2 regions of the Janthinobacterium sp. GW822-FHT07A03 genome follow, and region 1 is predicted to be linked to the other one. Evidence: predicted binding sites of a transcription regulator. Region 1 holds the regulator's gene; the other holds the start of a gene.
What was found. The regulator FliA, encoded in region 1, starts transcription of late flagellar genes. The targets are predictions, from matches to a motif close to CTAAAGTTTNNNNNNNNNNNGCCGNTA.
Positions count from the first base shown of each region.

Region 2: a site for FliA is predicted at 4,324-4,350, ahead of AC1RJW_RS13445 (flagellar protein FliT). Genes of this name have one in related genera too.

Region 1 is NZ_JBXAKW010000001.1:58,032-65,681, reverse strand. It holds gene motD (flagellar motor protein MotD) at 1-571, opposite strand, end outside; gene AC1RJW_RS00285 (flagellar motor protein) at 588-1,334, opposite strand; gene AC1RJW_RS00280 (RNA polymerase sigma factor FliA) at 1,316-2,047, opposite strand; gene AC1RJW_RS00275 (MinD/ParA family ATP-binding protein) at 2,093-2,956, opposite strand; gene flhF (flagellar biosynthesis GTPase FlhF) at 2,949-4,277, opposite strand; gene flhA (flagellar biosynthesis protein FlhA) at 4,546-6,642, opposite strand; gene flhB (flagellar biosynthesis protein FlhB) at 6,639-7,650, opposite strand, start outside.
Region 2 is NZ_JBXAKW010000004.1:246,998-254,647, reverse strand. It holds gene bufB (MNIO family bufferin maturase) at 1-145, shown strand, start outside; gene AC1RJW_RS13470 (hypothetical protein) at 150-437, opposite strand; gene AC1RJW_RS13465 (RNA-binding S4 domain-containing protein) at 563-784, opposite strand; gene fumC (class II fumarate hydratase) at 881-2,275, opposite strand; gene AC1RJW_RS13455 (type IV pilus assembly protein FimV) at 2,448-3,566, shown strand; gene AC1RJW_RS13450 (hypothetical protein) at 3,722-3,874, opposite strand; gene AC1RJW_RS13445 (flagellar protein FliT) at 3,984-4,256, opposite strand; gene AC1RJW_RS13440 (HDOD domain-containing protein) at 4,461-5,288, opposite strand; gene AC1RJW_RS13435 (M13 family metallopeptidase) at 5,444-7,513, shown strand; gene AC1RJW_RS13430 (class I SAM-dependent methyltransferase) at 7,581-7,650, shown strand, end outside.

The DNA of each region.
Region 1 (7,650 bases):
CACGGGCGGCCGACAGTTCCCAGTTCGAGGCAAAATTGGAATTGCTGATCGGCTGGACGTCCGTATGCCCTTCCACCTGCACGTCGTGCGTGTCATCCTTGAGCAGCACGGCGACGGCGCGCAGGGCCTGGTCCGATTCCGCCGTCAGGCGCGCCGCGCCCGGGTCGAACAGCACGCTGGCATTGATTTCCACGCTGACGCCGCGGCTCGTCTGCGTCACGCGCACCTTGCCTTCCTTGGCCAGCGGCGCCAGCGTGGACGTCAGGTCCTGCGCCAGGCGCGTCATGTGTTCGCGCTCGCGGCGGATGGCTTCCGTGCGGCGTTTCAGGGCGGGGTTCGGCAGCGGAATGGCTTGCGGCGCTTCCATGATGATGGGCGGCGCGCCCTTTTCCAGGCTGAAGGCCTGGCCGATGGCGTTCTGGAAGACGCGGTATTTGCCCTCGTTGACTTGCGAAATCGCATACATGACGACGAAAAACGCGAACAGCAGGGTGATGAAGTCGGCGTACGAGATCAGCCAGCGGTCCTGGTTGTCCGGTTCCTCGTCATACTTCCTGCGCGCGCGCCGCATCATGGTCAGTGCTCGCTCAGTGCTCGTGCAGCAGGCTGGAGACGCGCTCTTCGATGATGCGCGTATGGTCGCCCGTGGCGATGTCGTACAGCACGGCGGCCGTGATTTCATACTGCACCACGCGGCGCGAGACGATGGCCTTGAGTTTATTGGCCACCGGCAGGAACAGCAGATTGGCCAGGCCCACGCCATAAATCGTCGAGACGAAGGCGACGGCGATGCCGCTGCCCAGTTTGCTCGGGTCGGTGAGATTTTCCATGACGTGGATCAAACCGAGCACGGCCCCCAGGATGCCGATGGTGGGCGAATAGCCGGCCGCCGATTCCCACACCTTGACGGCCTGGCGCTCGGCCATTTCATAGGCGGAGATTTCCACGTCGAGCAGCTGGCGCAGCTTGTCGGGCGCGATGCCGTCGACGATCATGCGCAAACCCTTGGCGTTGAAGCGGTCGGCCGTGTTTTCCATCAGGCGTTCGAGCGCCAGCGGGCCGTCGCGGCGGGCCGTCAGGCTCCATTGCCCGATGTCGCGCGCCAGCGCGGCGCGCGTGTCGGACGGCGGCAGGAAGACCCAGCGCAGCATTTCCAGGCCGCGGACAAAAGTGCGCAGCCGCGTCTGCAGCAGCACGGCGCCGAAGGTGCCGACGATGACGATGGCAAAGGCGGCCGGCTGCAGCAGGGAGGCCATCTTGCCGCCTTCCAGTGCCTGGCCGACCAGCAGGCCCGCCAGCGCCAGGAGCAGCCCGATTACGCTGGACCAGTCCACGCCTGCTCCCTCAAGGTTGCGCGCAGGCGCGCGACGGCCTGGGTATGCAGCTGCGAGACGCGCGATTCGGATACGCCCATCACCGCGCCGATCTCCTTCAGGTTCAGCTCTTCTTCGTAATACAGGCCCATGAGTATTTTCTCGCGTGGCGGCAGCGCGTCGATGGCATCGATCACGGATTGCCGGAAATCGGTATCGAGCAGGGAACGCAAGGGGTCGCTGTCCTCGTCCACGCAGTGGCGGTCGAGGAAGCTGTCATTGCCGTCCGGGTCATGAAAGTCTTCGTAGTACACCAGCTGGTGGCCGCCGCCGTCGCCCAGCATTTCCTGGTAGTCGGCCAGCGACATTTTCAGCAGTTTCGCCACTTCCGACTCCGTCGGCGGGTGGCCAAGGCGCTGCTGCAAGGTGCTCATCGCTTCCTCGATCTTGCGCATGTTCTGGCGCATGCTGCGCGGCAGCCAGTCGCTGGTGCGCAATTCGTCGAGCATGGCGCCGCGGATGCGCAGCACGGCATACGTCTCGAACTGCGCGCCATGCGTCTCTTCATAGCGGGTAATGGCATCGAGCAGGCCGATCATGCCGGCCTGGATCAGGTCATCGACCTCGACCGAAGGCGGCAATTTCGCCTTCATATGGTGCGCCAGACGCTTCACCAGCGGAATGTGCTCCGTCAGCAAATAGTCCTTGTTCGATTTCCCTTTGACCGTGTACATAGGCTGCTTATTGTTTTCTCGTCTTATCTGGTGCTACGGTTGGTATCAGGCGCTGAACTGGTGCGGGCTCCCCGTCTGGTACAAGGTGCCGCCCAGCACCGGCGCCGCCGAACGGGCCAGCCGCTCGGCCAGTCCGCGAAACGCCACCGAGGCGCCCGCCAGCGGAAACGCATCGACCACGCTGCGGCCCAGGCGCGCCGCGCGGTGCAGATACTCATCGGCAGGCACCGAACCCATCGAGGTCAGCTTCACGGCCAGGTAGCGGCTCGCCGCCTGCGCCATATTATCGTATACCACTTTTGCCTCGGATTCGGAAGCGCCGGTGACGAGAATGCCGAACGGACGGCGTCCCAGTTCCTGGCTCAGGCGCTTGATCAGGCAGTACGCCGCCTTGATCGAGGTGGCGCTGGTCGACACTTGCACGACGATATCCGACGAGGCCATCAAGGGCACGGGGAAGCAGGCGCCCTCGTCGGCCACGACGCCGTCGACCAGCACGATGCCGCTCTGGCGCGCCAGCACCTCGAAGGTCTTGCCCAGGCGGCGCAGTTCATCTTCGCCCGCATAGTCCATGCTGTCCATCAGGTGGTTGCGCGCGCCCAGGCTGGCCACGCCGAAGCCTTGCGGCACCTGGTGGATGACCTGGTTCAGGCCGCACTGCTGGCGCGCCACGTCGCGCAGGCTGGCGCCGTGCGCCAGTCCCAGCCGCGCCGCCACGCCGTCGCTGCCGCCGCTGGCGTCGAGCAGCAGCACGTCATTGCCGCCGTAGACGAGCGAAGCGCCCAGGTTGACCAGCATGGCGCCCTTGTCGTCCTGCGGCGTGGCCGAGAGGAACGTCATGACGCGCGGCTGCGGGCCGGCCAGCATGCGGCGCAAGCCTTCGGCCTGGTCGAAATCGAAATTAGCCAAGGTGCACCCCGCGCGCTTCATTGTTGCGGGCGGCCGCCTGCGCCATCAGCAGCGGCAGTTCGGCATCGGAAAACTGCGTCGCCGCCGCATCGCGCTTGAGCTTGAAGGCGCGGTCGATCAGGTAGCCGCGGTCGGCCAGGTACAGGTCTTCCGGCACGCGCTGGCCGTTCGACACATAAAACAGGTTCAGTTTCTGGCGGATCACCACGTCGAGCACGTTGCCGATCGACGCCGCTTCATCGAGCTTGGTCATGATGCAGCCGGCCAGGCCGCTGCCCTGGTAGGCGCGCACCACTTCGTTCAGCGTTTCCTGCGTCGCCGTCGAGTTCAGGCACAGCAAACGCTTCACGTCGGCGCCGGCGCCCGACAGCATGGCCACCTGTTCCGTCACCATCTGGTCGCGCTGGCTCACGCCCACCGTATCGATCAGCACCGTGTGCTTGTTCTTGAGTTCCTTCAGGGCGATGCGCAAGTCCGCCTCGTCCTTCACCGAATGCACCATCACGCCGAGGATCTTGCCGTAGATGCGCAGCTGTTCGTGCGCGCCGATACGGTAGGCATCCGTGGTGATCAGGGCCAGCTTTTCCGGGCCGTGGCGCATCACGCAGCGGGCCGCCAGCTTGGCCGTGCTGGTGGTCTTGCCGACGCCGGTCGGACCGACCAGCGCGAACACGCCGCCCTGCTCCAGCATGGCGTCTTCATTGGCCACAGTATTCAGGTTGCGGCTCAGGACCGTCTTGATCCAGCGCATGCTTTGCGCACCATCGAGACCGGCGGGCAGCTTGTCGATCAGGTAGCGCGCCAGGCTGGCCGAAAAACCGGCAGCCAGCATTTCGCGCAGCACCACGGCTTTTTGCGGCTCGCGCTGCTGCGTCGAACCCCACGAGATTTCCGCCAACTGGGTTTCCATCATGCCGCGCATGGCGCGGATTTCATTCATCATGCCGCTCATCTCGGCGGCGGCGTTTTCCTTGACGTGCGCCAGCGCGCTGGCCATCATCTGCTGCATGCGGGCCATGTCCACTGGCTCGCCGGCTGCCTGGCGCGGCGCGGCAGGACGTGGCGCAGCCGGGCGCTGGGCCGGGGCGGCCGGACGCTGCGGCGTGGCGAACTGGGTCTGCAACTGGGGACGGGGCTGGGCCATTTCGGACGCGGCCGGCGGCGAAGCCAGCGAAGCGGCATCGTCATTGGCCAGCGCGAGGATTTCCACCACGCCATCGGCCTGGCGGTTCGACAGGATCACGGCATCGGGACCCAATGCTTCGCGCACCTTGCGCAACGCATCGCGCGACGAGGCGCCCGTAAATTTCTTCACATTCATGACCGGCCTCCCAAGGCGGGGGTGGCGCAATATTGGCTGAACTGTGTGACCATCATCGACTCCTGTTGCTTGAGTGCTGTCTTCCACATGGACACAGATCACCCGGACAGTTTCCATTATTAGCGATGCTTGGAGGAAATGATCGAAGGAACAGGACGGGAAAGTACCCGTTATTCAGTTTGCCGGCAGGAAATTGATGTTTATTTGACCAAAAGCAAGGATCGAGGGTCCGTCCCGCAGGAACCGACCCCGGTGCCGATTAACACAACTACTGCGCGCCCACCAGGCTGGTGACGCGGATCGTCTTGGTTTCCGGCACTTCCGCATGCGACAGCACCTTCAACTGCGGCAAGGCGCGGCGCAGGAAGCGCGACAGCAGGGCGCGCAGCGGCGCCGGCACCAGCAGCACGGGCGTCAGGCCCAGCGCTTCCTGCTGCTGCGCGGCCAGGCCCGCCTGGTGCGCGATGGTGTCGGCCAGGCCAGGCTCGATGCCGACGCCGTCGCCGCCATTGCCCATCGCCTGCATCAGCAGGCGCTCCAGGCGGCTGTCCAGGGTCATCACGGACAGTTCGGCCGCGCCGGGGAACAGCTGCTGCACGATGGCGCGGCCCAGGGCCACGCGCACCAGCGCCGTCAGGTCGTTCGGGTCTTGCGTCTGCACCGTGTGCTCGGCCAGGGTTTCGATGATGGTGCGCATGTCGCGGATGTGCACGCCCTCGGCCAGCAGGTTCTGCAGCACCTTCTGCAGGGTGGACAGCGACAGCATCTTCGGCACCAGGTCTTCCACCAGGCGCGGCGACTCCTTGCCCAGGTGATCGAGCAAGGACTGCACTTCCGCGCGGCCCAGCAGCTCGGAAGCATGCGAGGTGATCAAATGGTTCAGGTGCGTGGCCACCACGGTGCCCGCATCGACGACCGTGTAGCCCATCGATTGCGCCTGGTCGCGCAAGCTGGCGTCGATCCAGGTGGCGGGCAAGCCGAAGGCGGGGTCATTCGTGGCCAGGCCCGGCAAGGTACCGCTGGCCATGCCGGGATTAATCGCCAGGAACTGGCCATTGAACGCTTCGCCCACGCCCACTTCCACGCCCTTGAGCGTGATGCGGTAGGCGGATGGCTTCAATTCCAGGTTGTCGCGGATATGCACGGGCGGCGCCAGGAAACCCACTTCCTGGGCGAATTTCTTGCGGATGCCTTTGATGCGCTTGAGCAATTCCCCGCCCTGCGTCTTGTCGACCAGGGGAATCAAACGGTAGCCCACTTCCAGGCCCAGGGTGTCGACAGGCATGATGTCTTGCCAGCTGGCCTCTTCCTGCTCGGGCGCCACGGTCGCTTGCGGCACTTCGGCCGGCTTCTCGGCCGCTTCCTTGGCCTGCGCGCGCTTCTTGCTGATCAGATAGGCGGAACCGGCCAGCAATGACGCCAGCAGGATGAAGACCATGTTCGGCATGCCGGGAATCAGGCCCATGCCGCCGATGATGCCGGCGGTAATGTACAGCACTTGCGGTTTCGCAAACAATTGACCGACCAGCTGGGTACCGATGTCCTGTTCGCTGGCCACGCGCGAGACGACGATACCGGCCGCCGTGGAAATGATCAGCGAAGGAATCTGCGCCACCAGGCCGTCACCGATGGCCAGCAGGGTGTAGTTTTTCAGTGCATCGGCAAAGCCCATGTCATGCTGCAGCAAGCCCACCAGCAGGCCGCCGACGATATTAATGACGGTGACCATGATGCCGGCGATGGCGTCGCCGCGCACGTATTTGCTGGCACCGTCCATGGCGCCATAGAATTCCGCTTCCTGCGCCACTTCCGTGCGGCGGCGGCGCGCTTCGTCTTCGCCGATCAGGCCGGCGTTCAGGTCGGCATCGATGGCCATCTGTTTACCTGGCATGGCGTCCAGCGCGAAGCGGGCGCCCACCTCGGCGATACGGCCCGCACCCTTGGTCACGACGGTAAAGTTGATGATCGTCAAAATGATAAACACCACGATACCGACCGTGTAGTTGCCGCCAATCAAGAAGTGACCGAACGCTTCGATCACTTTACCGGCCGCGTCGGCGCCCGTATGGCCTTCCGTCAGCACGACACGCGTGGACGCCACGTTCAGCGACAGGCGCAGCATGGTCGACACGAGCAGGATGGTGGGGAAGGCCATGAAGTCGAGCGGCTTGACCGTGTACAGCGCCGTCAGCAGCACGATGATGGACAGCGCGATATTAAAGCTGAAGAAAATGTCGAGGATGAAGGCCGGCAGCGGCAGCACCATCATCGCCAGCAGCATGATGATGATGATCGGCGCGGCGACACCCTTGCTGGCGTTGTTGCCCATTCCGCTGAGCCAGGCTGGCAATCTCAGGCCGTTCATGGTGTACTTCCTTTATTCTTGTCTGCCGCGTCTGCCGCGGGTTTGGTCTGCGATGCGGGGTCGAGCGGATCGAGCTCGGGCGGCACGTCGAGTTTTTTCGGCTTGTCGGGACGCTCGCCCTGACCCTTGCCGTAGCTGCGCAGCTGGAACACATATGCCAGCACTTCGGCCACGGCGCCATACAGCGCCTCGGGAATCTCGTCGCCGATGTCCGTGTGCTGGTACAGTGCGCGCGCCAGGGCGGGCGCTTCCAGGATGGCGACCTTGTGTTCGCCCGCCAGTTCGCGGATCTTCGCCGCCACCTCGTCGATGCCCTTGGCCACCACCTGCGGCGCGCCGCGCGAATTCTCGCCATACTTCAGGGCCACGGCGTAGTGGGTCGGATTGGTCACCACCACGTCGGCCGTCGGCACGTCGGCCATCATGCGGCGGCGCGACATTTCATGCTGCATCTGGCGTATCTTCGCCTTGATCTGCGGATTGCCGTCCGACTCCTTGGCCTCTTGCTTGACTTCCTGCAAGGACATTTTCATCTTGTTGGCGTAGTGCCACATCTGGTACGGACCGTCGATGGCGGCGATCAGGCCCAGCGCGCCCACGATCAGCAAAAAGGCCGTGATCAGCAGGCTGATCAGATGGGCCGAACCGGCGCGCAGGGATTCCACCGACAAGCCCAGCACGGCATCCTTTTGATGCTGCATCACCATCCAGGCGACGACGCCGACGACGAGGGTCTTGGCGATGGCCTTGAGCAATTCCACCAGCGCATTCTTCGAAAACATATTGCCCAGGCCGCGAATCGGGTTGAGCTTGCCAAAATTGGGGGTAAACGCCTTGGAACTGAACAGCCAGCCGCCCACCAGCACGGGCGAGGCCAGGGCGACGAGCATGATGGCCGCGGCGTACGGCAGGCAAGTCAGCAGGACGGAACCCACGTCGTAGCCGATGCGCAGCATCATCGCGTCGGGATTGAGGATTTGCTCCCGGTCCAGGGTCAGCCCGGAAACC
Region 2 (7,650 bases), on a different contig from region 1:
TGCGGCCGCGCATGCGGCGTTGGCGCTATTGCAGCAAGGGCAGACCTTCGGCGCCGCGCTCGATGTGGCGTTCGAACTGGTCCCGGCATTCGACCTGGCCGCGCACTTGCGCCAGTGGCTGGCGCATGCGGTGCTGGCGGCGTAGCTATTTACTCGAAGGCCCGCAGTACGCGTGCTTCGCCCGTCTGGTCGCGGTACAGCGCGTTGGCGGCCAGGGTGGCGTCCATCATGCGCGTGACTTGCTCTTCTTCAAAACGGGCCAGTTCGGCGGTGGCCGCGACGAGGGCCAGCTGCAGCCTGGCGCGCGCGCTCTGGTAAAGGCTGCTGGTGTATTTGTCTGTGTTACGCAGCAATTCTTCCGCGTTTTCTATTACCTGGCGCAAGTCGCCGATCAGGCGTTCCTGGCTGCGCGTACCTTGTTCGGGATGGTGGTCCATGGCGCTTCCCTTCTGCAATCGATATTTATCTGACAATAGCGACGTCTTGCAGCTTGATCCAGGCAGCCGGGCTGGCAGGCATGCTGGCTGGACGCATGGGGCCGCTTTCGCGCCCCATGCCGGGGTCAGACAGGAGCGACGACCGTGATACGGATATCGCCCACGCTGACGACCTGGCCGGCGCGGATCTTGGCGGTCTTGCGCAATTCCTTCTTGCCATCGACCTTCACCACGCCGCTATCGACCATGACCTTGCCTGCGCCACCGCTGTCGCACAGGCCGACCAGCTTCAGCAGCTGGTTCAGCTCGACGAACTCGGATGTTAAATCAAAGCTTACTTTTTGCATTGTATCCCTTATTGCAACGATGTGTTTTCAACACTGAATGACGGTGTCAACTAAGGTCATAGTTTACATGAAGCCTGGGGCAATGCAGGCTGAGCCTTAACTTTTGTTGGGCTGCGTCATCTCCAGTGGCACGATCCATGCGCTGAATTGCTCTTCCGTCACAAAGCCCAGGGCCAGCGCCGCTTCCTTCAGGGTCGTGCCTTCGTGCTGGGCCTGCTTGGCGATTTGCGCCGCCTTGTCGTAGCCGATGTGCGGCGCCAGCGCCGTGACCAGCATCAAGGAGCGTTCCATCAGTTCGGCGATGCGACCACGGTTCGGCGCGATGCCGTGCGCGCAATGCTCGTCGAAGCTGCGCATGCCGTCGCCGAGCAGGCGCGCGCTTTGCAGGAAGTTGTGTGCAATCAAGGGCTTGAAGACGTTCAGCTCGAAATTGCCCGAGGCGCCGCCCACCGTGATGGCCACGTCGTTGCCGAACACCTGGCAGCAGAGCATGGTCAGCGCTTCGCACTGGGTGGGATTGACCTTGCCCGGCATGATGGAGCTGCCCGGCTCGTTTTCGGGGATGGTGATTTCGCCGAGGCCGGAACGGGGGCCGGACGCCATCCAGCGCACGTCGTTGGCGATTTTCATCAGGGCCGTGGCCAGGGTTTTCAAGGCGCCATGGGCGGCCACCAGCGCGTCGTGGGCGGCCAGCGCGGCAAACTTGTTGCTGGCCGTTTCGAATGGCTGGCCCGTCAGGCGCGCCAGTTCCGCCGCAATGCGACCGCCAAATTCCACGTGGGCATTCAAGCCCGTGCCGACAGCCGTGCCGCCGGCGGCCAGCTGCAGCAGCGGCGGCAACGAGGCGGTAATGATGTGCTCGGCGAAGTCCAGCTGCGCCACGTAGCCGGAAAATTCCTGGCCCAGGGTCAGCGGGGTCGCGTCCTGCAAATGGGTGCGGCCGATCTTGACGATGTCGGCAAATTCCGTGGCTTTCGCATCCAGGGTGGCGCGCAGCTGGCGCAGCGGCGGCAAGACCGTGTTGGCGACGGCCAGCGCGGCCGCCACATGGATTGCGGTGGGAAAGATGTCGTTCGAGGACTGGCCCAGGTTGACGTCGTCGTTCGGGTGCAGCAGGCGCTCGGCGCCCCGCAAGCCGCCGATCAGCTCGGAACCGCGGTTGGCCAGCACTTCGTTCATGTTCATATTGCTTTGCGTGCCGGACCCCGTCTGCCAGACGGCCAGCGGGAATTCTGCGTCATGCTTGCCGGCCAGCACTTCGTCGGCCGCCTGCGTGATGGCGATGGCTTTCTTGCCATCCAGTAATCCCAGGTCCAGGTTGACGTGGGCGGCCGCGCGCTTGACGGTGGCCAGGGCGGCGATCAGTTCGGGCGGCATCTTTTCCGTGGAGATATGGAAGTGCTCGAGCGAGCGCTGCGTTTGCGCTCCCCAAAGCCGGTCGGCGGGTACGTCGATCGGGCCAAAACTGTCGCGTTCGATTCTGCTGCTCATGGCATCCCTTTCATCGATGGAGGTGGATCGAGTGTACTCCAGACGTCAAAAAGGCACAGGATGATGCTGTATTGCATCATTTTTGCCCTGACCCATCTATATTTTTGGGATTTCCTGCCGTTAAAGACGGGCGAGTCCCCATTATTTATCCTGTTATCAAAGCGATCAGTCCATGCAGAGCAGCATCCTTCCCCGTTGGTCCCTGATCGCGTGCGTCGCCGCCAGCCTGGCCTTGCCGCCCGTCATGGCGGCCGAACTGGGCGAGATGGCGGTGCTGTCGCACATGGGCCAGCCCCTGCTGGCCGAGCTCGAACTGACGGCGCTGGCGCCCGATGAGGCTAACGGCGTGGCCGTGCGCCTGGCCTCGCCCGATGTGTACCGGGGCGGCGGCATCGGCATGGACCCGGCGCTGCAAACCTTGACGATCAGTCCGTTTGAGCGCGGTGGACGCCACTATGTGCGCGTGGCCACGCGGCAAGCGATTCAGGCGGGCCATGTGCACCTGTATTTATTGCTGGGCAATGGCAATGGCGCCATCGTGCGCCTGGGCACCTTGTGGCTGACGCCGGCGCCGCCCGCCGCCGTTGCCATCAGTGTGCCAGCCAGGCCAGCCGTTCCGGCGCCCGCGCCTGTCTCCACGCCTGCGCCGTTGCCGCGCGCCGTACCCGTCGCGTCGCCCGACGCCGCCGCGCTGGCGGCCCGCGCGCGGGCCGAGGGCCTCGTGCGTCCGGCGCGCGTGTTCGTGCCGCCGCCCGCTGCCCCCAAACTGACCGCCCCGGCGCTGCCGCGCCGTGCCACGGCGCCCGTGGCCGCCTGTACGCCTCAGGCGGATACGGGGCAGGCGGCAGCGTGCCTGGCGCTGGACGAGAAAAATACGGCCCTGAATGAAAAGCTCGGTGAGCTGGAAGGCAAGATCGGCGTCTTGCAACAGGCGCTGGCCCTGCCTGCGGCCGCGGCCGCCGTGCCGCCCGTCGCCGCGCCAGCCGTGGCGGAAGCGCCCCATGGCAAACCCAAGCCCCTGCACGCGGCGCCTGCCGCCGAGAAGGAAAAGAAATCGGCCAGCAACGGCTTGTTGTGGCTCGGTATCGGCACTTTGCTCTTCCTGCTGCTGACGGCGCTCATCGTGTACATCGTGCGCAAGCGCAGGCAAGCGGCGGGGCCGGGTGCGCCGTCGAAATACTGGGTTCTGCTGCGCAAGCCGTTCGGCCGCAGGAAGAAGGATGTGCCCGTGTTGACGGAAGCGGTGGAGGAGGAAGCGGCCGCGCCGGAAGCAGAGCCGTTCTCGCGTTAATGCTGTTGCAAGGCCGCTCTACAATTTGATATAAAAAAAGATATTGAAAAAATACATGGAAACGCTTGCCAATCACGTTGCCTATTTTTTAAAGATGGTGATATGATTAATTCAGTGGACTTGCTCTACGACAAAACAGCCCCAGCCTGGCGCAGTCACCAACGATAGTGTGGCGCGGCAAACCAGGTGTAGCGTTGCATAAACGCCTGGGTCTGGAAGCGGTTTGCGATGCCGACGATGTGCTCGCGAACGCCGGATGCAACCGGCAGCGAGGCGACGCCAGGAGATACCTGGGGCTCGCCTTCCACATTCCCCTCCTTGTTTTTCGCGCGCCGCAGACGCCGCGCTCCCGGCAAGGCGGCAGACGTAAAAAAAGCACCCGCGGGTGCTTTTGTCGTTTCTGGCGCGGCTAGCTTCTTACATGCGGGCGCGCGAACCTGGCATGGCGTTCGACAGCTGCGTCATCCACGGTTCCGTGATGGCGCGGATTTCGCGGTCATTGGCCAGGATTTGCTTGAGCAAGTCGATCTTGCGCAGGCGCGAGGCGCCGGCCAGGGCAGGCACCTTGCCCGCCATGGTTGCGCTGGCGGCGCTGGCGCACTGGTTTTCCAGGGTGTCCAAGTTGTCCCAGTCGCTCGAACGTGCGGCCACGACCATTTTATTGGTCATTCCTGCAATATTTTCATACATCGAAAGAACGTCGTTGGAGGTCATGAGCACACCCGTAACTAGTGAATGGATTACCGCTTGTCTAGATTAACGGCGGCTCCAACGGGAACTTGAGGGTGTTTTTGAAAAAAAAGTGAAAATAATTGGGACGTTTGCTGGCTGGCCGCCGGAATCGTCCGCAAACCCCCCATGGATGCCGGGGTGGCGCTGCCGGCAGCGGCGGATTTATTTGACGAGTTCTTCCAGTCCGGCACTCAGTTCGGCCGGCGGCGGCATCCTGTCGACCAGCACGGACGGCGGCAAACCGAGCGCTTCGGCCACCTCGTTGGGGTAGCAGGCGATGATTTCTTCATTGCTCAAGGCATTTTCCTCGATGCGCGCGCGCCAGGCGGCCAGGTGGATGATGGCGGCCAGGCGGTTCAACGGCGCCTTGGCCAGCGGATCGGGAAAGGCGGCGATGGCCTCGGCAAAGGCGGGCGGAAACTTCCAGCGGCGCGCCAGTTCGGCGCCCACCTGCGCAAAATCGTAGCCCAGCGATACCCGTTCCGCATCGAGCCGGCGCGCGTCGAGCGGCGGGGCAATCTTGTCGAGCTGCATGGCTTGCTCGGGCATGGCGGCATGGATCACCAGTTGTCCGATCGCATGCATCATGCCGATGGTGAAGGCCAGGTCCTGGTTGTCGCCCGTCTGCCTGGCGATCCAGCGGGCGGATACGGCGCTGTGCAGGCTGTAGCGCCAGAACTGCGGCAAATTCAGTCCCGGCACGGCCTTGAAACCGCTGACCAGGCCGGAACTGATGACGAGGGTGCGCACGGTAACAAAACCGAGCATCAGCACGGCGTCTTCCACCGTGCCGATGCTGCGCGAGACGTGGTAATAGGCCGAGTTGGCCAGCCGCAGCAGCTTGGCGCTCAAGGCCGGGTCCGCTCCCAGTTGGCGCGCGATGTCTTCGGTGGCGATGGCGGGGTTGTCGAAACTGCGCACCAGTTCATCGACGATCTTCGGGGCGGCAGGCAGGGCGTGGGGATGCTGGAACAGCGCTTCCAGTTGCATGGCAATCTCCTTGGCGTTCGCGCGGTACGGCGTGCAGTCGTGCAACTATATGCTGATTTTTTTGTCCGCATGCAAAAAAGTTCCGGGACGGTTTTTTGCCCAAAAAGGCAGGGTTTTCAGGGTATGATTTTGGCTATTACATCGAAAGGATCGCCATGCACGGTTTGCGTTTTTCCTGGTCCCGGACGCCAGTCCAGGCTGCCATTATCCTCGCCCTGGCCGGCGTCTCGCTGACCGGTTTGCCTGTCCAGGCGCATGGCCAGCAAGCGGCCGCCAGCGCCGGCGTTCCCGCTGCCGCGAAGGCCTTGCCCGGCGACGATTTCTACGATTACGTGAATGGCGACTGGCTGCGCAGCACGGAGATTCCTGCCGACCGCAGCAGCTGGGGCTCGTTCGCCATCCTAGCCAACGCCACCAACGAGCGCATCATTGGCCTCGTCGAAGGCCTGGCGGCGGCGCCACAGGCGGATGCGGGCGCGCGCCAGGTCAGCGATTTTTACCGGTCCTGGATGGATGAAGCGGCTATCGAAGCGAAAGGCTGGGCGCCGATCAAGCCCCTATTGACAAAGATCAATGGCATACGCGACCAGGCAGGGCTGGCCCGCGCGCTGGGCGAGAGCTTGCGCGCCGACGTCGATCCGCTCAACTCCACCAATTTTTATACGGAGAACCTGTTCGGCCTGTGGGTGGCGCAAGACTTGAACGACACCACGCGCAATGTGGCCTATCTGCTGCAGGGCGGACTGGGCTTGCCCGACCGCGCGTTCTACCAGAGCGACAGCGCGCGCATGCAGGGCTTGCGCGCGGGCTACCAGGCGCATATCGCAGCCATGCTCAAGCAGGCCGGCTACCGCGATGCGCCGGCCCGCGCCGCGCGCGTGTTTGCGCTGGAGCAACAAATTGCCGCGAGTCACGCCAGCCGCGAGGATTCGGCCGATGTTGCCAAGGGCAACAACGCCTGGCGCGCCGCCGACTTCGCCAGCAAGGCGCCGGGACTCGACTGGAAAGCCTTCTTCCAGGCGGCAGGGCTGGGCCAGCAGACGGATTTCATCGTCTGGCATCCGACGGCCATGACGGGCAGCGCCGCGCTGGTGGCGAGCGTGCCGCTGGCCACTTGGAAGGATTTCCTTGCCTTCCACGCGATCAACCATTTCAGCACCATCTTGCCGAAGGCGGCCGCCGACCAGCGCTTCGCCTTCTATGGCAGCGTCCTGAGCGGCACGCCGCAGCAGTCGCTGCGCAGCAAGCGGGCGCTGGCCGCGACGAATGCGGCCCTCAGCGACGCCGTCGGCAAGCTGTACGTGGAACGCTATTTCCCGCCGGAATCGAAAGCCCGCGTGCAAGACATGGTGACGAATATCGTCGCCGCCTTCTCGCGCCGCATCGACAAGCTGGACTGGATGGCGCCGGCCACCAAGGCGCAGGCGCAGGAAAAGCTCAAGACCCTGTACGTGGGCGTGGGCTACCCCGAGCGCTGGGAAAACTATGCGGGCTTGCGCGTGGTGCGCGGCGATGCACTGGGCAATGTGCAGCGGGCGGAACAGTTTCATTACCGGCATGAGCTGGCCAAGCTGGGCCAGTCGCCCGACCGCAAGGCCTGGGCCATGCCGGCGCAACTGGTCAACGCCGTCAATTTGCCGCTGCAAAATGCACTGAACTTTCCCGCCGCCATCCTGCAGCCGCCATTCTTCGACCCGCAAGCATCCGATGCGGCCAACTATGGCGGCATCGGCGCCACCATCGGCCACGAGATCAGCCACAGTTTTGACGACCAGGGCGCGCAGTTCGACGCCCAGGGCAAGCTGCGCGACTGGTGGACGCCGGCCGACCTGGCGCATTTCCAGTCGGCATCCAAGCAATTGGTGGCGCAGTTCGCGGCCTACAAACCGTTCCCGGACCTGGTCGTGAATGGCCAGCTGACCCTGAGCGAAAACCTGGCCGACCTGGCCGGCGTGGCGGCCGCGCATGACGCGTTTGCGCTATCGCAACAGGGCAAGCCGGCGCAGGCGGACGCGGACCGCGATTTCTTCACCGGCTACGGCGTCAGCTGGCGCAGCAAGGCGCGCGAAGCGGCGGCGCGCCAGCAAATCCTCACGGATGGCCATGCGCCCGCGCAATACCGCGCCGCCACCGTGCGCAACCTCGACGCCTGGTATCCGGCCTTCGACGTCCAGCCGGGGCAGCAGCTGTACCTGGCGCCGGAACAGCGCGTGCGCGTCTGGTAGTCATTGACGGTGCCGGACGCGCAGCGCGCCGGCACCGTAAAATGGCGTGATTACAGATTGGAGCGCCATGAAGCCGACCCCGCCGCAAGATCCCATCCACGCCATCACCGGGCGTACCCTGGCCCATTACGACGCCA